Regions from separate parts of the Blautia sp. HA9023 genome, predicted to be linked through region 2. Evidence: predicted binding sites of a transcription regulator. Region 2 holds the regulator's gene; each other region holds the start of a gene.
What was found. Region 2 encodes HrcA, which represses chaperone genes, less so after heat shock. Its sites were predicted from a motif close to TGTTAGCACTCNNNNNNNNNGAGTGCTAACA; they were not measured.

Region 1 (7,802 bases), on a different contig from region 2:
TCTGATCCCGGGAATGGATGAGACATTGAAGGATACGAAAGCGGCGGCAGATAAAATGCAGTCACTCAGTACTTCTCTGGATGCAGATGCGATAGCGGATCTTTCGGAAAATACTTCCGGATATGCAGAAAAAATTTCTGCGTATAACAGTCAGGTGGAGAGATATGTTGAAAGCGTAGAACAACTTGGACAGAAAATATCAGCGCTTCAGGAAAACATATCAAAGATCTCTGACGGGAAAAATATTTCTCAGATAACACCGGATGTTCAGGAGGCTGCGGATACCCTGAAAGATAACGCAGATATAATGAATACCCAGGCAGAGACAATAGAAAACTGGATCAGCAGCGCAGGAGAAACGACAATAGACACAACAACCGTGGATCAGGGGATTTCTGATGTAAGGAATAACCTTTTCGCAGCGGAGTCTTCGCTTTCCGGGATTGATTACAGTACCATGGATGAGGGAACCAGGGCGGCGGTGCAGGCTGCACTTGAAGCAGTCCAGGCCGCCAGAAGCAGTGCGGACGGAATTGATACTTCCTCTCTGAAAGGACAGCCGTCAGATACTTCACCATTAAAAAATGCAGCAGATACATTGAAAAGTACTGCATCTTCCACAAGTACTGCCGCACAGAAAACGCAGGGTGCTGTTCAGAGTCTGAATGCACTGGCAGATACCGTGGATTCAACAGGAGGGGCGATCACAGAGCTTCATGATGCGGTCAATAAACTTGAACAGGAGGTGCAGGATCTGGCAGGAGATGGCCAGAAGCTTAAAAATACCGGAAGTTCACTGGATGATCTTGGAAAACAGCTTTCTGATACGGTAAAAACTATGGATAATGCCCTTTCGGATCTTGGAAAGCAGCTTCCGGGAATTCAGACAGAGATCAGTACATTAAAAGATACGGCAGATACACTGTCTCAGAAAAATAAGAAAATTCAGTCTGGCTATCAGAGTAATCTTTCGGCAGCAGGAGAGCAGTTCGAAAAGAACGCAGATACGCTGGATACACTGGGAAATGCTGTGAATTCAGGAATTACCGATCTGCAGGGCAAAAAAAATAAAACCGCAGATTCGCTGATAAATGGAGCTTCCTCTCTGGAAAAGACAGGAAAAACACTGACAGCAGGAAGTAAACAGATTGAAGAAGCCCTTGCACAGCTTCAGAGCGGCGTTCTGGCACTTTCTTCAAACAGCAGTACTCTGACATCGGGAGCGGATCAGCTTGTTTCGTCAGGAAAACAACTGAACGATGGTGCCAGCCAGCTTGCATCTGGTGCCGGAAGTCTTGCGTCCGGAACTCAGGCTTTGAAGAGCGGAATGCAGACACTGTCATCTGGAGTGGGAACTTTGTCTGACGGCGCGGATAAGCTGAAAGATGCAAGCGGTCAGGTGCAGGAAGGAATCAGCAAGCTGAGTGAAGGTGCAAAGACTTTAAGTGACGGACAGACAAAGTTCTATAAAGAAGGTGTGAAAAAACTGGATGACGGTGTGAACAAAGATCTGAAGAATGTTATTGACCGTTTTAAAGCTCTGAAGGCGGAAGATGTTTCCTATGACAGTTTTACACAGCGTTCAGACGATATGGAGGGCAGTGTGAAATTTATTTATGAGACAGAACCTATAGAAATCAGCGACAAAGAATAAAAACGATAGGATCCTGATGAAACTGTGTGGATTGCGGTAAATATCTTGACAATTTCCGGATTTGTAGTATGATAAGAAAAGAGTAGCACTCGTATTAAAAGAGTGCTAATAAATACAGAAAGAAGGAAATAAACATGGCATTAAAACCAGTTGCAGACAGAGTAATCGTGAAATATTTTGAGACAGAGGATAAGACAGCATCCGGTATTGTTCTTCCGGACAGCTCCAAAGAGAAGACACAGCAGGCAGAAGTTATTGCTGTTGGTTCCGGTAAGATCGTAGACGGGAAAGAAGTTCCGATACAGGTAAAACCCGGCGACCGTGTAATCTACGGAAAATACACAGGAACTGAGATCAAATACGAAGGTGAGAAATATCTGGTCATCAATGCCGATGATATTATTGCCATTGTAAAAGACTGATGAAGAATTTTTACCGTAATTTTCTGAAATTATGCTCCATGCTGGTTTTGCAGAATGTAGTAACTTTAAGTGTCAACCTTGCTGACAACATTATGCTTGGTGCATTCAGCGAGACTGCATTATCCGGAGTAACCACTGTAAATCAGGTACAGTTCGTCTTTCAGCAGCTGCTCATGGCGCTGGGAGACGGACTTGTCATATTCGGAAGTCAGTACTGGGGAAAGAAAGAGACAGAACCGGTGAGAAAGATCAGTGCCTGGGCCATGCGCACAGGCATTTTTATTGCTCTCATCCTGTTTTTTCTGGCAAGCTTTTTTCCACGTCAGCTGCTGGGGCTTTTTACAACAGACCAGACAATTATTGAAGCCGGTCTTTCCTATCTTGCGATCATCCGTTTTACCTACTTTTTTTTTGCAGTGACACAGATTTTGTTGGCTACGCTGCGCTGTGTGGAAATCGCGGGGATCGCTTTCGGGCTTTCTGTCATGACTCTGATAATTAACTGCAGCATCGGTCACCATGGGAAAAACGATAGGTTCCGGAGATCTGAAGCTTGCAAAACTCTATTCCAAGAAACTTCAGAAACTTTTTGTATTCATGGGAATTATCTGCGGCGTGCTGCTTTTCTTTATCCGTATTCCGGTCTTAAGCCTTTACCAGCTTTCTCCGGAAACCAGAGAAATGGCGAATACATTTCTTATTATCTTAAGCGTGGTGATGGTGGGAATGTCTTATCAGATGCCTACCAATGGAGGCATTATTCGGGGAAGTGGCAGTATTGCCTATTCCATGAAGGTGGATCTGATCAGTACCTGGGCGATTGTGATCCCGTTATCCATGTTCATGGCATTTGTGGTCAAAGCATCACCGGCCATCGTTGTGTGCTGCCTCAATGCAGATCAGATCTTTAAGTGTGTACCTGCATTTCTGAAATGCAATTACGGGCACTGGATCAAAACCATGACAAATATTTCTTGACGCCTGTCTTGCCTGTAGGTAGAATAAAAGATAAGGTTTTATGTGCGAAAGGGAAATTCCGGATAGAATTTCAGGATAGGCTTGACAAAAATATGAGGATATAGTACCATCGTACATATATCATAGTAACTCAGTGGGAAAACGGGAATACCCGCTGAGCCAGAGGAGGAACAAAGAGATGAGAAAAAAAGTACTGGCAGCGCTTCTGGCAGCTGCAGTAGCAGGAACGACTGTTATGGCAGGAACAGCAGTATTTGCGGCAGAGAACACCGAAGGAGCCAAGGCTGCCGGCGGTAATATTACAATTGCAGAAACCACAGATCCTCAGAATATCAATCCACTGTATGTTGTGGATCAGACAAGTTTTGATATGATGCAGGCACTGTACAGCCCGTTTTTTGAGATCGTGAACGGAGAGATGTATTACGGAAACGGACTTTGTGAGAGCGTGACAGCCAATGAGGATGCCAGCGAGTTTACTCTGAAGCTGAAGGACGGACTGAAATGGCATGACGGTGAGCCGCTTACTGCTGATGATGTGGTATTTACCATGCAGGTTCTGGTAGATGAGAAACAGAATGTGCCATATTCTTCTTACGGATATGTGAATGATAAGGCGGTAGAGGCAGAAAAAATTGATGATCTTACTGTAAAACTTTCCCTTGGATCTTCTTCCGCAGGATTTCTTGGCGGTTTAAGCCAGGTTTACTGTATTCCGAAACACATTTATGAAGGTGTGGAGAATATCGGAGAGAGCGATCTGAACAATGAGCCGGTAGGAAACGGACCGTTTAAGTTCGAAGAGTACAAATCCGGTGAGTACCTTAAAGTAACAAAATTCGATGATTATTATGAAGATGTAAATCTGGATTCCATCACTTTCAAGATCGTTAAAGATTCCAGTTCCGCCAATGCGGCACTTGCAAGCGGTGATCTGGATGCACGTCTGATCAGCGCGGATGATTACGATACAGTCAGTGCATACGACAACGTAAATATCAATACCTACAATTCCGGACGTGTTAATGCCATGTTCATGAATGAGCTGAATGAAGATCTTCAGGATGTAAAGGTACGTCAGGCTATTGCATACGCACTGAATAAAGAGGAATTCTGTCAGTTTGCATTCATTTCCGAAGATTATGCAGAACCGGCGGATTCCCTGTTTACACCGGATACTCTTTATTATGCAAAACCGGACAATACCTATGACAATGATCCGGCCAAGGCACAGCAGCTTCTTTCCGAAGCAGGAAAGACATCTCTTTCTCTGAATCTGATGTATATCTCCACAGACAAGACTATGGAGAGTGAGGCCCTGTATGTACAGTCTGCACTTGCAAATGTGGGAATCACGGTAAATCTTGTTCCGACAGACGAATCAACATTCAAGAATAAAACCAAGGATCCGGAATGTACAGATTATGACCTGGTATTAAGCTTTTATACTTTAGGTGAGGAACCGAGTCTTTATGCGGATATGTGCTCTTCCGACAGCCGTTCCAACTACTCCAGAATCAAAGATACGGATCTGGATGCACTGTGGGAAAAAGGAAACAGTATAGCGGATGAGACAGAGCGCAGCGACATATATAAAGAAATTCAGAATACTATCAACGATAATATGTATATTTATCCGATTGCGTATTCCAATGGATTCTATGCGGTAAATAAAGATTTCGGCGGATTTGATGAATGTCTGTTAAAGACGATTTATTATGATTATTCGAAGATCTACACACTGGAGAAATAAAACACAAATTTATAAAAGATAATCACGGAAAGGAAGTGGCTGACGCGTTTTTCGCGCCAGCCGATTTCCTGTTTTCGGGGAAAATAAAGGAGGTACATTTTGAAGAAAATCGCAAACCGTCTGGTACAGTGTATTCTGACACTGTTTATTGTCTCCGTTCTCTGTTTTGCACTGACAAAAGCAGCGCCAGGAGATCCGGTCCTGACTTATGTGGAGCCGAATATGAGTGAAGAATACATTCAGAACTTAAGAGAAAGCCTGGGTCTTACCAAGCCTCTTTATGAACAGTATTTCCTGTGGCTGGGAAGGATTTTTCACGGAAATTTCGGGAATTCTCTGATGAATAACCGTCCGGTACTGACACAGATGCTGGAACGTCTTCCGGCGACAGTGATCCTTATGGGAACCAGTATGCTGCTGGGATTTCTTATTGCTATTGTGCTGGGACTGTATTCCGGCAAAAATAAAAACGGAATTCTGGATAAAATCACCAGCCTTTTCTGCTATGTGGGAATTTCCATCCCTACTTTCTGGTTCGGTATCATGCTGATCTACCTGTTCAGCGTGCATCTTCATATTCTTCCAAGTATTGGCATGCACTCAGACGGAGACCGCTCTTTTGGAGATCTGGTGCTTCACATGGTGATGCCCTGTGCGGTGCTGACTTTTGCCAATGCATCCCAGTATATCCGGTATCTGAGAAGCAGTACCATTACGGAGATGTCCTCAGATTATGTTATGGTGCAGAAAGCCTATGGAATGAAAGAGTCCGGGATTCTGTTCCGCCATGTACTGAAAAATGCCATGCTTCCCATGATCACAGTTCTTGGAATGAGTCTGCAGTCACTGGTTTCCGGAGCCATTATTACAGAGCAGGTTTTTGCATGGCCGGGAATCGGACAGCTGGCGGTTACTGCCGTTATGCAGTATGACTATCCCCTGATCATGGGCATTACCATGTTTACAGCACTTCTTGTGGTGCTCGGAAATCTTTTGGCAGATGTTCTGTACGCTGTCTTTGATCCGAGAATCCGCAAGGCCGGATGTTAGGAGGTGAAGGGTCATGAGAGAAAATATCTGGAAAAACATTAAACTTGGTTTTAAGACAAATAAATTGGCAGTTGCAGGAGCTGTGGCTATCCTTCTTCTGGCACTGATCTCTATTTTTGCCTTTCTGTATCCGGTGGACCCCAATGCCATCAGCGCTACAGAGAGACTGAACGCCCCTTCTATGTCACATCTCTTTGGAACCGACGATATGGGAAGGGATTATTTGGCACGTTGTATTTATGGCGGAAGAGCTTCTCTTCTGGTTGGATTTCTGTCTATGATCCTTTCTACAGCTCTTGGAGTGATCGTGGGATCTATCAGTGGATTTGTAGGAGGAACGGTGGATGCGGTACTGATGCGTCTGGTAGATGCACTGATGAGCCTTCCTACTTTTCTGATCATGATCGTTATGAACGCTTTTCTGAAACCGGGCTTACAGAATATTGTCCTGATCATTGGATTTCTGACCTGGATGAACATTGCCAGGATCGTCCGCGGTGAGACGATTTCCCTGAATGAGAGAGAATATGTTATCTATGCAAAGATTTCCGGACAGAAAAAGCTTTCTACAATTGTGCATCATATTCTTCCGAATATCATGCCGATCATTATTGTTGCCGCAACTATGAATATTGCAAACGCGATCCTGATGGAGTCCGCACTGAGCTTTTTCGGACTGGGCATCCAGCCGCCGACAGCTTCCTGGGGAAGTATGCTCAGCAATGCACAGCGCTATATCCAGCAGGCCCCGTACCTTGCCATTTTCCCGGGTGTTCTGATCCTGATCACGGTTATCAGTTTCAACTATCTGGGAGAAGTGTTGCGAAAAGTATTTGAGCCCAAGTAAGGAGGACATGCACAAATGGAAAAATTACTGGAAGTAAAAGATCTGAAAGTGTCTTTCTTTACGGATCTTGGAGAAACACAGGCAGTGAAAGACGCCGGGTTTGCCATTGAAGAGGGAGATTTTTTCGGAATTGTAGGTGAATCCGGAAGCGGAAAAAGTGTAACAACGAAATCCATTCTCCGTCTTGGCCCGTCCAACTGCAGGATTATGGGAGGAGAAATCCTTTTTCAGGGTGAGGATATTCTGAAAAAAAGTGAGGCAGAGCTCCGGGAAATCCGTGGTGGTGAGATTGCCATGATTTTTCAGGATTCTCTTTCTGCACTGAATCCGGTCTATACCGTAGGAAACAAGATGGTGGAGCTGATCCGCCGCCATACTTCCATGACAAAAAAAGAGGCAAAGGCCCGGGTGCTTGAGCTGCTGACAGCAGTAGGGATCACAGATCCTGAAAAAGCCATGCGTAGTTATCCTCATGAGCTTTCGGGAGGTATGCGCCAGCGTGTAATGATCGCCATGGCTATGAGTAGCAATCCGAAAGTTCTCATTGCCGATGAACCGACAACAGCTCTGGATGTAACCATTCAGGCACAGATCCTTCATCTTCTTCTGGAACTTCAGAAAAAAAACAATATGAGTATCATTCTGATCACTCATGATCTGGGTGTTGTGGCGCAGACATGTAAGCGGGTGGCTGTTATGTGCGGTGGTTACGTGGTAGAGGAGGGAACCGTAGAGGAGATTTTTCTTAATCCGGGTCACCCGTATACCCAGGCACTGATCGCAAGTATGCCACGTGTGGGAGGAACCTTTGAACAGTTTCTGGAAAGAGATCTTTCTGACGGAAGCGGAAATTTATGTCCGTTTCTGAACCGCTGCAAGTATGCAGATAAAACCTGCGAGGCCTGTCTTCCGAAATATTATGAATCTTCGGAAAATCATAAGATTCTCTGTCACAGAAGGGAGGAGGAAAAATGAGTAATTCTTTAATTGAAGTAAAAGATCTGAAAGTATATTTTAAACAGAAATCTCCGAAACTTCTGTCTTTCAAGCCGGGTATCCTGAAAGCTGTAGATCAGGTGAGCTTTTCCATTGAAAAGG
Region 2 (7,802 bases):
GAAATTCAAAGGCCGCCGTTTTCTGAGGACTATTGTGCTGATCCCATGGGCTATGCCAGCAGTAGTAGCCGGTATGGCTGCAAAATGGGCATTTAACAATGATTATGGTCTGATCAATGATTTTATCCGCTGGTTTGTACCGGGATACCAGAACAGCTGGCTGATCAATACAGGTACTGCAAGAGCAGCGGTAATTGCAATGGACCTGTGGAAGGATCTTCCGTTCTTTGCAATTCTTGTACTTTCCGGACTTCAGTTTATTTCCGGCGATATCTATGAGGCAGCAAAGGTAGACGGTGCAAACGGGATTCAGAGCTTTTTCCGGATCACACTTCCGCTGATAGCAAAAAATGTCCTGACTTTATGTATTCCGTTCACACTCTGGAGACTGACAACCTTCGATCTGGTTTATTCCATGACATCCGGAGGTCCTGGCGAGGATACTGCGCTGATCGCATATAGGATCACAACAGAAGCATTTACAAATCTAAACGTAGGATATGCTTCGGCGCTGGCTATGCTGCTGTTTGTTGTAATGGCGATCTTCAGCTGGCTGAATATACGTGTTATGAGTAAGTTTGACAGTTAGGGGGGAATTATCGTGAAGAATACAGGAAAATATAATGTTTATCATGGAGTGATAGCTGTTGGAAGATGGGTTCTGTTTGCCATTGTGGCTTTTCTGATCCTGTTTCCGGTCTACTGGATCTTTATTTCTTCGATCACACCGGCAGGAGAACTGTTTAAAACACCGATTGATTATCTTCCGGATCATCCCACACTGGATAGCTACACATTTCTGCTACAGAATGTTGGACTGCTTTCAAAGATTGGAAACACCGTACTGATCGTCGGTCTTACTCTTGTGATCAGCACCGTGCTGTGTGCAATGGCAGCTTATGGCTTTTCAAGATTTAACTCAAAGGGAGTTTCTGTTGCATTTGCATTTGTTCTGGCTACCATGCTGATCCCTGAGGTTGTTACAGCCCGCCCGCTGTATGAGTTTATGCAGAAGGTAAAGCTGTATGATACATATCCGGGACTTATCCTTCTTTATATCAGTACCGTTATACCGTTTACGGTTCTGATCCTCAGAAACTTTGTCGGTGAGATCCCGATCTCACTGGAGGAGGCAGCTGCTATTGACGGCGCATCTTTTTCACAGAGACTGTTTACGATCGTTCTGCCGCTGATGAAGCCGGCGATTGCTACGGTTTGCATCATCAACTTTATTACCTGTCTGAATAACTTTTTCACACCGTTGTTTTATTCAAATGGTATTCAGGTACTTTCTGTTTCCATCGTACAGCTTCCGTTACGTGACAACATGTATGGAGTTCCGTGGGATCTTGTCAGCGCCATGGGATGGATCATCCTTCTTCCGATCATTATCTTTGTAGCTGTTTTTGAGAAACAGATCATGGATGGTATCATGGCAGGTGGAGTAAAAGCGTAAATATTTTTAATTTCCAAAAGAGAGGAGAAAACAGATATGTATCAGGCATTTACAGGCGGACTGGGAGGAATCGCACTTGCAAAGCATGGAAAAAGCCGTGCGATCAACGCAGAAAATCCTCATGGAGAAAAAGGCAGAGGCGGTATGGCTGCAAGTCATCTCGGACCGTCCAGAAAAGGAAGCCCGTGTCTTAAGGATATTGAGCCGGGAGCTGTGGTAACTCTGGCAGAAATGGAAGGACCGGGACAGATCAATCATATTTGGATCACCGTTGATAACAAGACTACAGAGGCAGATTGCTTTGTACTGAGAGATCTTGTGATCCGTATGTACTGGGATGACGAGGAAACTCCTTCCGTGGAAAGTCCTCTGGGTGATTTCTTCTGCTGCGGATTCGGAAGAGAATGTTTTGTAAATTCTGTTCCGGTGGCTGTTGTTCCAAACAGGGGCTTTAACTGCTATTTTCCGATGCCGTTTAAGAAGAAAGCAAAGATCACACTGGAAAACCAGCATGCAAATAAAATCCCGGCTTTCTTTTATCAGGTAGATTACTGTCTCTATGATGAGCTTCCGGACGATATTGCTTATTTCCATGCGCAGTGGAGACGGGAACGGTTGACAGAAAAAACAAAAGATTATACAATTTTGGATGGAGTAAAAGGAAAAGGCCATTATATAGGAACCTACATGGCACTTACCACACTGGAACGTTACTGGTGGGGCGAGGGAGAAATGAAATTTTATATTGACGGAGATGAGGAGTATCCGACCATCTGCGGAACAGGAACGGAAGATTACTTTGGGGGTTCCTGGAGCTTTGCCAAACAGGTGGATGGAAAAACCGTGGAACAGAATTATAACACACCATATCTGGGATATCCGTATTATTCTGCCCATGACGAACTGATCCACAATTTTTATCATAATGATGACTGCCCGCCAATGAGAGGCTTTTACAGATGGCACTTACAGGATCCGATCTGCTTTGAAGAGGATCTTCGCGTTACGATCCAGCAGATAGGCGTCGGATACCGTGGCCTGTTTGAACGACAGGATGATGTGGCAAGTGTAGCGTACTGGTATCAGACACTTCCTCATGCACCGTTCCAGCCGTTGATGTCAAAAGAGGATAGATGGCCCAGATAAAAAGGGTGGTAGAGATTGAAAAAACAGGTATTTTGCGGGGTATTTGCCCTGGCTCTGGCAGTGACAGGATGTGGAGCCCAGAAGAAGGAGACTGCATCTGATATTGTGCCGGAGAACAGACAGGAACTGACGATCCTTCATATGGATGCAGACACAGAGGGCTTTGATTCTTTTATCAGTCAGGCGGAAAAGGATCTTGGAATAGAGATCCATATCGAAAAATGTCCGTCTAATGCGGACAATCGCCAGGCCAAAATAGCAACTCTTCTGACATCAGGAGATGATTCTGTTGATCTGATCACAGTAAATGATGAGATGATATCCGAATTTAAGCATAAGGGATTTCTTCTTCCGCTGGAAGATACGGTTATGACAGAGGAGACAGCGGCGAATTTTCCACAGGAATACCTGAAAGAAATATGCATGTCAGACGGACATATTTTTTCGGTACCGTTCAGGATGGATATCATGGCATTCTGGGTGAACCAGGAATTGCTGGATCAGGCTGGTCTGGACAGACTCTCCTGTCTCAGTGATCTTGAGATCCTTCAGAAAAAGCTTCAGAATACGGGAAAATATGCATACGGGGATGCATGGGAGATTTCTTACATATATAATAGTATCAGCGAGTATGTCGATTTTTTCGGAGGAGATTATACAGACTGGACGGATCCGAAAACAAGAGAAGCGGCAGAATATATGAAGCGAATGCTGGATACAGGGATGATATCAGAGGAGAATCTGATCGACCAGCATGACCAGCTGAATGAAAAATTTATAAACGGCCAGTATGGATGTATGTTCATGTATACTGGTGCGTTGAGTACCTTTCAGAATGCAGGCGTGTATGGAAAAGATAAGCTCCATATGGCACCATTTCCGGAATTTGACGAGAAGGTGACCAATATCGCAACCTGGCAGTATGTACTGAATAAAAATTCTGATCATAAAGAAGCAGCTCTGAAGTTCCTCCAGTATGTGTCCGGATATGAGGCCAGTAAAAATTACGGACAGCTGACAAAAATGTGTCCGGCAAGACTGGATGTGATCGAGGATAAGAATTTTGATCTGGATGGCATTGAAATGATCCGGCAATATCTGAAAGATTATAAGCTGAAGGCAAGACCACTGTGTGCCGATTCCATAGAAGCTGTTTCGTCCATGGGGACGGAATTTCAGAAATATGTGCTGGGACAGAAAACAGAAGCGGAATTTTTTGCTGGGGCACAGAACTGCATAGACCAGTATTACAAAAAAGCATCGTACTGATGCTTTTTTTGTTTTGAAAAAATAAGAACTTTTTTTCAAAACATATTGACAAATATTTTACATGGTGATATCTTAAAGACTGTAGATGTTAGCACTCCACTAAAATGAGTGCTAACAGATATAAAAAAAGAATCAACATCCGTCAGGAAGAATAAAAAGGAAAGGAGATGGCTTCATGGAAGAGGTGTTGAATGAGCGCAAGCAAAAAATCTTGAAAGCAATCATCAAGACCTATATGGAAACCGGAGAACCGGTTGGCTCCAGGACCATTTCCAAGTATGCGGATCTCAATGTAAGTTCCGCAACGATCCGAAATGAAATGTCAGACCTGACAGATATGGGCTATATCGTCCAGCCTCATACCTCAGCAGGAAGAATTCCTTCTGATAAGGGCTACAGACTTTACGTCAATGAGCTGATGAAGGAGAAGGAAGCAGAGGTTGCAGAGCTGCGAGATCTGATCATTGAGAAGACAGATAAGATGGATAAGGTGCTTAAGAAGGTTGCGAAGGTTCTTGCTTCCAATACCAACTATGCTACCATGGTTTCCGTTCCGCAGTACAGCGGCAACAAGATCAAGTTCATCCAGCTGTCGAGAATGAGCGAGCTTCAGCTTGTGGCAGTGGTTGTCAGTGACAACAACACAGTCCGGAACCAGATCATCAATCTGGATGAGGAAATGGACGACCAGACGATCCTGAAACTGAATCTTCTTCTTAATACCAATCTCAATGGGATCCCGATCCAGGATATCAACCTTGGGATGATCGCCAGACTGAAGGAACAGGCAGGCAGCCACAGCGGTGTGGTGGCAACGGTTCTGGATGCAGTGGCAGCCACCATTCATGTGGAAGAGGAAGATATGGAGATCTATACTTCAGGTGCAACGAACATCTTCAAGTATCCGGAACTTGCCGATAAAGAGAAGGCAACGGAGCTGATCTCCGCATTTGAGGAGAAGCATGAACTTGCCGATCTTGTAAAAGAACAGATGTCAGATGGAGAGAATACAGGAATCCAGGTTTACATCGGTGATGAGATGCCGATCCAGACCATGAAGGACTGCAGCATTGTAACTGCCAGATATGAACTGGGAGACGGAATGTACGGAACCATCGGGATCATCGGTCCCAAACGAATGGATTATGAGAATGTAGTGGACAGTCTGAAGGAACTGAAGAATCATCTGGATGACGTTTTGAAAAAGAAGAAAACTTAGAAAGGCGGTAGAAAAAAAGTGTCGGAGGAAACAAAGAAAACATCCGAAGAGCAGGAAGCGGAGAAGGAAATCCCCGTAACTGACGGAGATCAGGAAGAAGAAAACCTGACACCGGAGGGAGAAGATCTGCCGGAGGAAGAAAACAATACTCCAGGCGAAGAAGCTGCCTCAGAGGATAAAAAAGAAGAAAAATCAAAAACTTCCTTCTTCGGAAAGAAGAAAAAAGATAAATCTGAGCAGAAGGTGGAGGAGCTTACCGATCGCCTGAAGCGTACCATGGCTGAATTTGATAATTTCCGTAAAAGAACGGAAAAAGAAAAATCCAGCATGTACATTATCGGAGCAAAAGAGATCGTTGAAAAGATCCTGCCGGTTGTGGATAACTTCGAAAGAGGTCTTGCACAGGCACAGGAAGGTGATGCTTTTGCAGATGGAATGAAAATGATCTACAAGCAGCTTACCACAACACTGGATGAGCTTGGTGTGAAGCCGATCGAAGCAGTGGGAAAGGAATTCAACCCGGATTTCCACAATGCAGTGATGCATGTGGAGGATGAAGAGGTTGGAGAGAACATCGTGGTGGAAGAATTCCAGAAGGGTTACACCTACAAGGATTTCGTAGTACGCCACAGTATGGTAAAGGTTGCGAACTAACTGACAACAAACTTTATTTTAACAGATACAGACTAAAACAGGAGGAAAAAATCATGGGAAAGATTATTGGTATTGACTTAGGTACAACAAACAGCTGTGTAGCCGTAATGGAAGGTGGACAGCCGACAGTTATCGCAAATACAGAAGGCGCAAGAACAACACCATCCGTTGTAGCATTTACAAAAACAGGAGAGCGTCTGGTAGGTGAGCCTGCAAAACGTCAGGCAGTTACAAATGCAGACAGAACAATCTCCTCTATCAAAAGAGAGATGGGTACCGATTACCGTGTAACCATCGATGACAAGAAATATTCTCCACAGGAGATTTCCGCAATGATCCTTCAGAAACTGAAAAAGGATGCAGAGGCATATCTTGGTGAGAAAGTAACAGAGGCAGTTATCACAGTTCCGGCTTACTTCAACGATGCTCAGCGTCAGGCAACCAAAGATGCAGGTAAGATTGCAGGTCTTGATGTAAAACGTATCATCAACGAGCCTACAGCAGCAGCTCTTGCATATGGCCTTGACAATGAGAAAGAGCAGAAGATCATGGTATACGACCTTGGTGGTGGTACATTTGATGTATCTGTGATCGAGATTGGTGATGGCGTTATCGAGGTTCTTTCCACAGCTGGTAACAACCGTCTTGGTGGAGATGACTTTGATAAGAAAGTTACAGATTACATGCTTTCCGAGTTCAAGAGAACAGAGGGCGTAGACTTAAGCAACGACAAGATGGCTCTTCAGAGACTGAAAGAGGCAGCTGAGAAAGCTAAGAAAGAGCTTTCTTCCGCAACAACAACAAACATCAACCTTCCGTTTATCACAGCTACAGCTGAGGGACCGAAGCATTTCGATATGAACCTTACAAGAGCTAAATTTGATGAGCTGACACATGATCTTGTAGAGATGACTGCTGAGCCGGTTCGCCGTGCACTGTCTGATGCAGGTATCACAGCTTCCGAGCTTGGCCAGGTACTTCTGGTTGGTGGTTCTTCCCGTATCCCGGCAGTACAGGATAAGGTAAGACAGTTAACAGGCAAAGAGCCGAGCAAGAACCTGAATCCGGATGAGTGTGTTGCACTTGGTGCTTCCGTACAGGGTGGTAAACTTGCGGGTGATGCAGGTGCCGGTGATATCCTTCTTCTGGATGTTACTCCGCTGTCTCTGTCCATCGAGACAATGGGTGGTATCGCAACTCGTCTGATTGAGAGAAATACTACAATTCCTACAAAGAAGAGCCAGATCTTCTCCACAGCAGCAGACAACCAGACAGCTGTAGATATCAACGTTGTACAGGGTGAGCGTCAGTTCGCAAAAGACAACAAATCCCTCGGCCAGTTCCGTCTGGATGGAATCCCGCCAGCACGTCGTGGAGTTCCGCAGATTGAGGTAACATTTGATATTGATGCCAACGGTATCGTTAATGTATCCGCTAAAGACCTTGGAACAGGCAAAGAGCAGCACATCACAATCACAGCTGGTTCCAATATGTCTGATTCCGATATTGACAAAGCTGTCAAAGAAGCAGCTGAGTTCGAGGCTCAGGATAAGAAACGTAAAGAAGCTATCGACACAAGAAACAATGCAGACTCCATGGTATTCCAGGTTGAGAATGCATTGAAAGAAGCTGGCGACAAGCTTGACGCAAACGATAAAGCAAGTGTTGAGGCTGACCTCAATGCACTGAAAGATCTTCTTGCACAGACAGCAAATGCTCAGGAGCTTACTGATTCTCAGGTTGCAGACATCAAGGCTGCACAGGAGAAGATGATGGAGAGCGCTCAGAAACTGTTCTCCAAGATGTATGAGCAGACTCAGGGAGCTCAGGGTCAGGCTGGTCCTGGACCGGATATGGGCAACATGGGCGGAAACGCTGGTGCTCAGGGCGGAAATGAAGCAGGATACGGCGATGATGTTGTAGATGCTGATTACAAGGAAGTCTAAGACAAGTAGGAAATAATTACAATGGCTGATAAAAGAGATTATTATGAAGTCTTAGGTGTGGATAAAAACGCCGACGACGCAACATTAAAAAAAGCATATCGTAAGCTGGCCA
Region 3 (7,802 bases), on a different contig from region 2:
CTTCCCGCCACCTCCGAACACGCAAAAAAATCTGTGGCATATCTTTTGATGCGGGCACGGTTGCACCAGTGCATGAATTTTCGTACCATTCCCGGACAGGAAGAATTATGAGAATGAGCGATCACCTTCCTGACTCCGACTTTCGATGCCAGCCGCAATGGAACAATATTGGCTGCGGACAGCATATTCACATGCACCACATCATAATTTCCTTTTTTTAATATCTGTTTAAATCGTTTCACATATCCCAGATAATTCTTTTTCACATTGGGAACATAGAAAATCCTGCCTCCAAGTGTTTTTATTTCTTTTTCATAAGCGATCTTACCATACATGCAGACAAAATCGAACTGCACATCCATTTTCGAAAGCTCCCGGTAATAATTCATGACGAAAGCTTCCAAGCCTCCTCCTATGTTACCTAAGCCAACCTGCAATACTCTCACTTATATACCTCTCTTTATTCTGGATAACGGATATCCACTTTTCTATAGATCCATATTACAAATATAACATAAAATTAACATATGGTAAATGTTATTGTAACATTCTCTCTGATATTTTCTGTAATTTCGAAATTTTTATGTATTGCAGGAAATTTTTAATCGAATCCGCGCCAAGCGGATATCTGAAATCCACATTCAGCCCAAAAAAGGCTCTGCCACAGGGGCAAAGCCTTTTTTCGATGTTTTTTATTTGGTAAGAACCATAAGGATATCGTTACTTCTCTTTACAAATTTTGTCATTTCTTCAGAAGAAAGCTGCTTATGGCTCATCATAGCCAGATCATAAAGCTGTTCGCAGATTACCGGCACATGTTCAGATTCCTGATTCTCAGCTATAAATTTCACCAGTGGATGATTTGCATTCAGAACAAGTACCTCCTGTCCTCCGAACATATTCGGATCCATTCCGTACATGTTATACATCTTCATCATATCCTGCATACGGCGACTCTCTTCCGGAAGAGTGATCATCGCTGCTGTTCCCTCATTTTTCAGCTTTTCTACCTTTACTTCCAGTTTATCTTTACCCAGATTTTTACGGAATACATCGGTCAGAGTTTTAACCGTTGCTTCATCTGTCTCGCCATCCTCACGAAGCTCTTCTGTAAGATCTGCGTCAATTCTCTTGAACTGTACGTTCTGATCCTGCTGCTCAAGATGAGAAATAAACTGAGAATCGATCACATGTTTAAGGATTACCGCATCTTTACCGGCCTCACGGAACATATTGATGTACTGGCTCTGCTGTACCTCATCTGTTACGTAATAAATCACTGTTTTCTCAGGTTCCTCATTCTTGGATTCCTCGGAAGTTTTCTCTTCTGTCTTCTCTTCTTTCTTATTCTCCTCAATACAATCTTTCAGAGTAAGATATTTGTCATCCAGATTTTTGAAAAGGATATAGTCGTTCATCTTTTCGCCGAATTTCGCATCTTTGATGCAGCCAAATTTGATAAACGGACTGATATCATCCCAGTATTTCTCATAAGATTCTCTGTCTGTCTTGCACATTCCCGTCAGTTTATCCGCAACTTTCTTGGTAATGTACTCGGAGATTTTCTTTACAAAACCATCGTTCTGCAGTGCGGAACGGGATACATTCAGTGGCAGATCCGGGCAGTCGATCACACCTTTCAGGAGAAGAAGGAATTCCGGGATCACCTCTTTGATATTGTCTGCAATAAATACCTGGTTATTATAAAGTTTAATTGTTCCCTCAATGGAATCATACTCTGTTCTGATCTTCGGGAAATACAGAATACCTTTCAGGTTAAACGGATAATCCATGTTCAGATGGATCCAGAACAGTGGCTCTTTGTAATCCATAAATACCTTACGGTAAAACTCTTTATATTCTTCGTCTGTGCACTCATTCGGATGTTTCATCCAAAGCGGCTGTGTATCACTTAAAGATACCGGACGTTTGTTGATCTTTACTTTGTCCTTTGCCGGAGATACCTCTACAACTTCTTTTTCACCTTTGTCGTTCTCTTTCTCCTCTGTCTTGGCATCTTCGTGGATATGTTCAACAACTACATCATCCTCACGGAGATCTGCCTCATCGATAGTCTCATACTCCTGCTCTGCATTTGCTTTGGAAAGATAGATGTTTACCGGCATGAAAGAACAGTACTTCTCGATCACTTCACGCATACGGTACTCATTGGCAAACTCCAGGCTCTCCTCATTAAGGAAAAGTGTGATCTCAGTTCCTGGTTCTGTCTTGTTTCCATCTGTCATCTCATATTCTGTACCACCGTCACAGGTCCAGTGAACCGGTGCAGATCCTTCTTTATAAGAAAGCGTATCGATGTGTACCTCATCCGCAACCATAAACGCGGAATAAAATCCAAGTCCGAAATGACCGATCATCTGATCATCTGTTGTCTTATCCTTATATTTCTCAAGAAATTCTGTTGCACCGGAAAAAGCGATCTGTGTAATATATTCCTCTACCTCATCTGCAGTCATACCGATACCATTATCAATAAACCTCAGGGTTTTCTGATCTGGATCTACGATAACATTTACTGCCGGTTTATAGCCATCCGGGAATGTATAATCACCCATAACTTCCAGTTTTCTCAGTTTGGTGATTGCGTCACATCCATTGGAGATCATTTCTCTTACAAAAATGTCATGATCGGAGTATAACCATTTCTTGATGATCGGAAAAATATTTTCACTGTTGATTGATAAACTTCCATGTTTTGCTGACATGTATGTCACTCTCCTTTTGTTTTTTATTTCCTATGTTCCGGTAAACCCGGAAACCTGTTGTTTTTTTCAATAAATATATACTAATACGACTTGTTGCAAAAGTCAAGAAAAATTTAGCACTCGCCATTTTCGAGTGCTAGTAACAATGTCGGCTATAAATTTTTCATACGCAAAAAGATTCCCCTCACACATTTCTCATGCACGAGGGGAATCTTTTATAATTCTGCTTTTATTTTTTCTTTCTGCGGTATATAAGAATTCCTCCAATACATACAACTGCAGCGATCAGGATGATCACAAATGTCATGATCGGTGTACTGTCTCCTGTCTGTACCGCTGATTTCTGGCTGGACTGCGTAACTGCAGGGCTTGGTGTTGCTGTAAGGATCTCCGCCTGTGACACAGTAAATGTAACTTTGCTTTCAGACTGGACATCTGTATCTGTCCATCTGGAGCCGTCATATCTCTGCTGCACAAAATTGACTTTCAGTGTATACTCGCCTGGTTTGCTTACGCGGAAAGTTGCTGTATATGGTTCCGAATCCCAGTCACGCTTTTCCGTAATCTGCCAGCTCCTTGGCTGGAAACGGGTATCTCCCTTCACCGGATTGCTGTTATCCATACCAGCGCCTACCGCTGTGAAAGTGATTTTCGTGTTTGTATCATATTTTCCATTGGGATCAATTCCCGTGATCTTGTTATCAGATTCCTTTACCTCGGAACCTTTATATGCATTTACAGTAATACTTACCGCAATCACCGTACTGATCTTGTCAGGATTTTTCACACCATCGGGGAGTGTAACAGTTCCTTTTACATTGAATGTCTGTCTGTCCACAGAGGAAGGGTCATAAGAACAGCCTTTCACATCCCATTTCACAGAAGCTTTCTGTTCTCCCTTTGTTGTTGTGATCGTCACAGTTTCCGGAAGTTTCAGCGCTTTCTGTGTTTTCTCTGTCCCATTTGGAAGATCTGTGATCGATGATGGTTTTCGGATTCCGGTAAGATCATTCTCTTTCTCACTGTTATCAGTATTTTTTCGAACACTGAAATACGCAGTAATATAAGCAGATACATCTGCACTGTTGGAAATTACAATGTCTTCCAGATATTCTTCTTTGGAAAGACCCTTCTTCGGCTGCACTGTAAAGGTTGCACTTTTTCCCGCCTCAAGCTCTGTCTGTGAAAGAGCTCCTACGGTATAATTTTTTCCGGTTGGCTGCTGCAGTGTGATTTTTGTGTTACCGGTGTTGGTAACTGTTACAGTCTGTGCTTCCGGAAGATCTTTATAACCTTCGTTCACCGTACCGAAATTCAGACCTTCTTCCGGTTTGACCGAAAGATCATACACCGGTTCCGGTTTCGTTACAGTAAAGGAGACCGAAACGTTCTCATCTATATTTCCATCTTTATCTGCGATTCTGATCTTGCCACTGTATTCTCCTGCAGAAAGGCCGGTTTTGGGCTGGATAGTAAAAGTTGCCTGATTATCTTCGCCCGGATTGAGTACCTCAGCAGAAAGAGCTCCTACTTCAAAATTCTTGGCTGTTGGCTGTACCAGACGGATTGCTTCCGTACCTGTGTTGGTAACTGTTACAGTCTGTGCTTCCGGGGCATTGGAATATCCCTGTTCCAGCTCTCCAAAATTCAGATCTTTTGGGGTAATATCTACAGAATTTTCAGTGAAACTGTCCCCATTTACCAATACGCTTGCTTTCACAGCTGCTGACGCCTTATTGTCCGACGTGGCAAAAACAAGATCTTCCTCATATGGATCATCTTTTGCTTCCAGTCCCAGCTTTGGCTGAACTGTAAACATCTGCTCATCGCCCTGGGCAAGCATGATTTCTCCATTATTTTCACCTTCACTGACAGGTTCAATATCAAAATTGTCTGACTGCGGCTGTTTCAGAGTTACCGTTTCTGTACCTGTATTTCTTATGGTTACAGTTCTTGTCTGATCAACCTCCGTATAGCCCTCTGTCAGGTCATCAAAAGGAATCTCTGCAGGATCTGCTGTCAGTTCATACTGTCCTTCTTCACTGTCGGATGGTTCCGATGCTTTCCCCGCATCCGCGTTCCCGTTATTCCCGTCATCTGTCTGTGCTTCTACAGTGAGATCCGCCTCAAAGAAAACATCCACGCCTTCTTCTGTCTGATATGTGATCAGATCTTTATATTCTCCGGCGTTCAGTCCCTCTCTTGGTTTTACCCATACCGTAATCTGCTCTCCACTTTTCAGTGGCTGTCCATTAATATCTTCAGCCATGAAATTCTCCGGAGAAATTTCTTTAAAATTCAGATCTGCAGTTCCGGTATTGGTAATCGTAACATACTGTACTTCCGGTATCTCTGTGTAACCTTCTGTTACAGTTCCGAAATTTAAAACACCACTTCCGTCTTCTGTGGATACAACTGCGGAATATGTAAGTTCTTCTGTTGAAGCACTGTCACCATTCTGTGCTTTCGTTTCCCCGGTCTCAACAGTTTTTTCATCAGATCCGGCTGTCGTATCTGATGAATCCTCTGCCTGATCTTCTGTCGAATCCTCTGTCTCTTCGGTATTTCCGGAATCTGTATCAGTTTCTCCCAATCCGGTGATCGTAATGGTGCTGTCCTGAGAATCCTGCTCCAAAGTCTCATCTGATCCGCTCTCGCTGGTAGATGTTTCTGTCTTCTTCTGCTGTGCAAGAGCTTTGGCATCTTCCTCCGTTGCGGAAACTTCCTGTGTTGTTACAGTAAGTTCGCCACTGATTCCCATTTCTTCTTTTCCTGTGATCTTAAGAACAATGGGAAATCCCAGATCCTTTTCTTCAACCTTATAGGTTTTATCTGTTCCTACTTCGGTGAGCACATCACCATCTTTCAGTGACCACGAAAAACTCACATAATCATCTGTAATTCCTTCTGGCTTTACCTTGGAATAATCTGCGCTTAAGGTAACACCTACTGCAATTGTTCCCTTAACTTTCAGTTTGCCATCCAGAGCTCCCTGGGGAACCGCAGCGGCAAACACCATAGATGGAAGTAATGTAACCATCATAAGCACGGCCATGATCACTGCCAGTACTCTGTTTTTCCTCATATTCCATCCTCCTTTACATCCTTATGTTTTCCTGCATTTTCAGATTTATGCATTCTTTCCTTTGTTGATGCAAGTTTACCATATTTAATTTTCAAGGATGTAATTTCTGCTTTCCGTTTTTTCTCTCAGCCTTCAACAATGAGATATTTTCCATCTGGAAGTTTAAACACTTCACTTTCTTCTTCCAGTTCTTTCAGGGAAAGTCCCTCTACATCTGCACCCATTCCATCCAGATATTTTTTTACATCTTTCAGAGAATCCAGCACTACTGCCATACAGTCTTCCAGAAATGCCTCTGCCTCTTCAAAATCATCTGCTACCGGCTCATCAAAAAGCTGTCCCTGTTTTTCCAGAAATGTCTGGACATATTCTTTCTTATACATTTTAAAAAAGTCCTCCTTTATTTATTATTTTTCTTCTCATAAATAGCAACCAGTTCCAACGGTACCGCTGCTACAATGTCTGCGCCGTTTTCTTCCAGTTCCCTGCGGTCACGAAAGCCCCAGAGTGCACCTACTGTATACATTCCGGCTGATTTACCTGTCTGCATATCCGTTTTTGTATCTCCGATATACATGCATTCTTCCGGTTTTACTCCGAATTCTTCCGCGATCTTTAACGGACCATCCGGTGCCGGTTTCCTTCGGATTCCCTCCTGCTGTCCCATTACTTCGTCAAAAACATCTCCATAGATCGCTTTTACGACTTTCTGTGCCGCAATATGCGGTTTATTAGAACATACGGCCATTTTTAATCCCGCATTTTTCAGTTCCTGAATGGTTTCCGGCATATCCTTATATGGTACAACTTTATACAGGGGATCTTCATCAAATTTTTTACGGTAAAGTTCCCGGACTTCTTCATAATGGACCAGATCCGGATCTCCGGCATCGATCAGACATCTTTTGATCAGCATATCCGCGCCTTCACCGCTGTAATAACGGAAATTATCTGTCGGCTGCGGTTTCAGGGAAAACTTTTCCATGATCTCATTTGCCACATATGCCATGGACTCCAGTGTATCTGCAATCGTTCCATCCAGGTCAAAGATACAAGCTTTTATCATTTTGTCATTCATCCTCTCAGGTTTATTCCAAGTTTCTTTGTCTCATAGATCAGCCTTGCCACAGGCAGTCCGACTACATTGTTGTAATCGCCGCGGATTCCTTTCACATAAGCACCCCAGGCACCCTGGATTCCGTAGCTTCCTGCCTTATCCATAGGATCTTTACTGTTTACATATTCTGCGATCTCTTCCTTTGTTACCGGGTAAAAAATTACATCTGTACATTCATGAAACGTATGAACTTTCCAGTTTTCTTCTTCTCTTACAAGAACTGTCACACCCGTATATACCTGGTGTGTATTTCCCTGCAGCATACTCAGCATCTTCACTGCTGCCTCCGGGTCTGAAGGTTTACCAAGGATCTTTCCTTCATAGGAGACTATGGTATCCGCTCCGATTATAAGAATGTCCGCCAGATCATCCGCCTGTTCTTTTTCCAGCGCATGTGCGGTAAACATGGCCTTTTGGAAGGAAAGTTCCTCAACCACCTTCGAGGGCTCTGTGCTGGTGATCCGTTCTTCACCACTGGCAGGTTTTACCTCAAATGTGATTCCCACCTGGCTTAAAAGCTCCCGTCTCCTGGGAGATGCAGAAGCAAGCACAATCTTTCTCATGTGTGTATTCCTCTCTTTCTGTGTTATCAGTATAACCTTTTACGGAAGGAGGTGCAACCGGAATTGTCAAAAGAGAATTCCTTCCGGATCATAAAATATAATACGCCGGGATTTCTGTACATCCCGGCGTACTGTCTTTTATATATAATTTGCTGTTTTGATCTTATGCCTTCGGCAGTTTAAAAGAACTCTTAAGAGACACAATACGGTTAAATACCGGTGCGCCCTCTTTGGAGTCATGGATGTCTGCACAGAAGAATCCGTTGCGGACAAACTGATAACTGTCGTAGCCTTTTGCTTTCAGAAGCTCC

Region 1: a site for HrcA is predicted at 1,735-1,765, ahead of groES (co-chaperone GroES). Genes of this name have one in related genera too.
Region 3: a site for HrcA is predicted at 2,838-2,868, ahead of htpG (molecular chaperone HtpG). Genes of this name have one in related genera too.

What each region holds. Positions count from the first base shown of each region.
Region 1 covers NZ_JBWLUR010000001.1:249,072-256,873, forward strand. The annotation lists gene AC04Q6_RS01105 (YhgE/Pip domain-containing protein) at 1-1,654, shown strand, start outside; gene groES (co-chaperone GroES) at 1,789-2,076, shown strand; gene AC04Q6_RS01115 (hypothetical protein) at 2,196-2,597, opposite strand; gene AC04Q6_RS01120 (MATE family efflux transporter) at 2,596-3,054, shown strand; gene AC04Q6_RS01125 (ABC transporter substrate-binding protein) at 3,233-4,807, shown strand; gene AC04Q6_RS01130 (ABC transporter permease) at 4,907-5,857, shown strand; gene AC04Q6_RS01135 (ABC transporter permease) at 5,871-6,704, shown strand; gene AC04Q6_RS01140 (ABC transporter ATP-binding protein) at 6,720-7,679, shown strand; gene AC04Q6_RS01145 (oligopeptide/dipeptide ABC transporter ATP-binding protein) at 7,676-7,802, shown strand, end outside.
Region 2 covers NZ_JBWLUR010000008.1:727,125-734,926, forward strand. The annotation lists gene AC04Q6_RS13320 (carbohydrate ABC transporter permease) at 1-589, shown strand, start outside; gene AC04Q6_RS13325 (carbohydrate ABC transporter permease) at 602-1,456, shown strand; gene AC04Q6_RS13330 (glycoside hydrolase family 172 protein) at 1,493-2,602, shown strand; gene AC04Q6_RS13335 (ABC transporter substrate-binding protein) at 2,618-3,871, shown strand; gene hrcA (heat-inducible transcriptional repressor HrcA) at 4,047-5,090, shown strand; gene grpE (nucleotide exchange factor GrpE) at 5,109-5,744, shown strand; gene dnaK (molecular chaperone DnaK) at 5,798-7,690, shown strand; gene dnaJ (molecular chaperone DnaJ) at 7,712-7,802, shown strand, end outside.
Region 3 covers NZ_JBWLUR010000010.1:35,093-42,894, forward strand. The annotation lists gene AC04Q6_RS15755 (glycosyltransferase) at 1-404, opposite strand, end outside; gene htpG (molecular chaperone HtpG) at 693-2,726, opposite strand; gene AC04Q6_RS15765 (choice-of-anchor D domain-containing protein) at 2,956-5,811, opposite strand; gene AC04Q6_RS15770 (hypothetical protein) at 5,937-6,194, opposite strand; gene AC04Q6_RS15775 (HAD-IA family hydrolase) at 6,212-6,877, opposite strand; gene AC04Q6_RS15780 (Maf family protein) at 6,886-7,491, opposite strand; partial or broken gene AC04Q6_RS15785 (glutamine--tRNA ligase/YqeY domain fusion protein) at 7,655-7,802, opposite strand, start outside.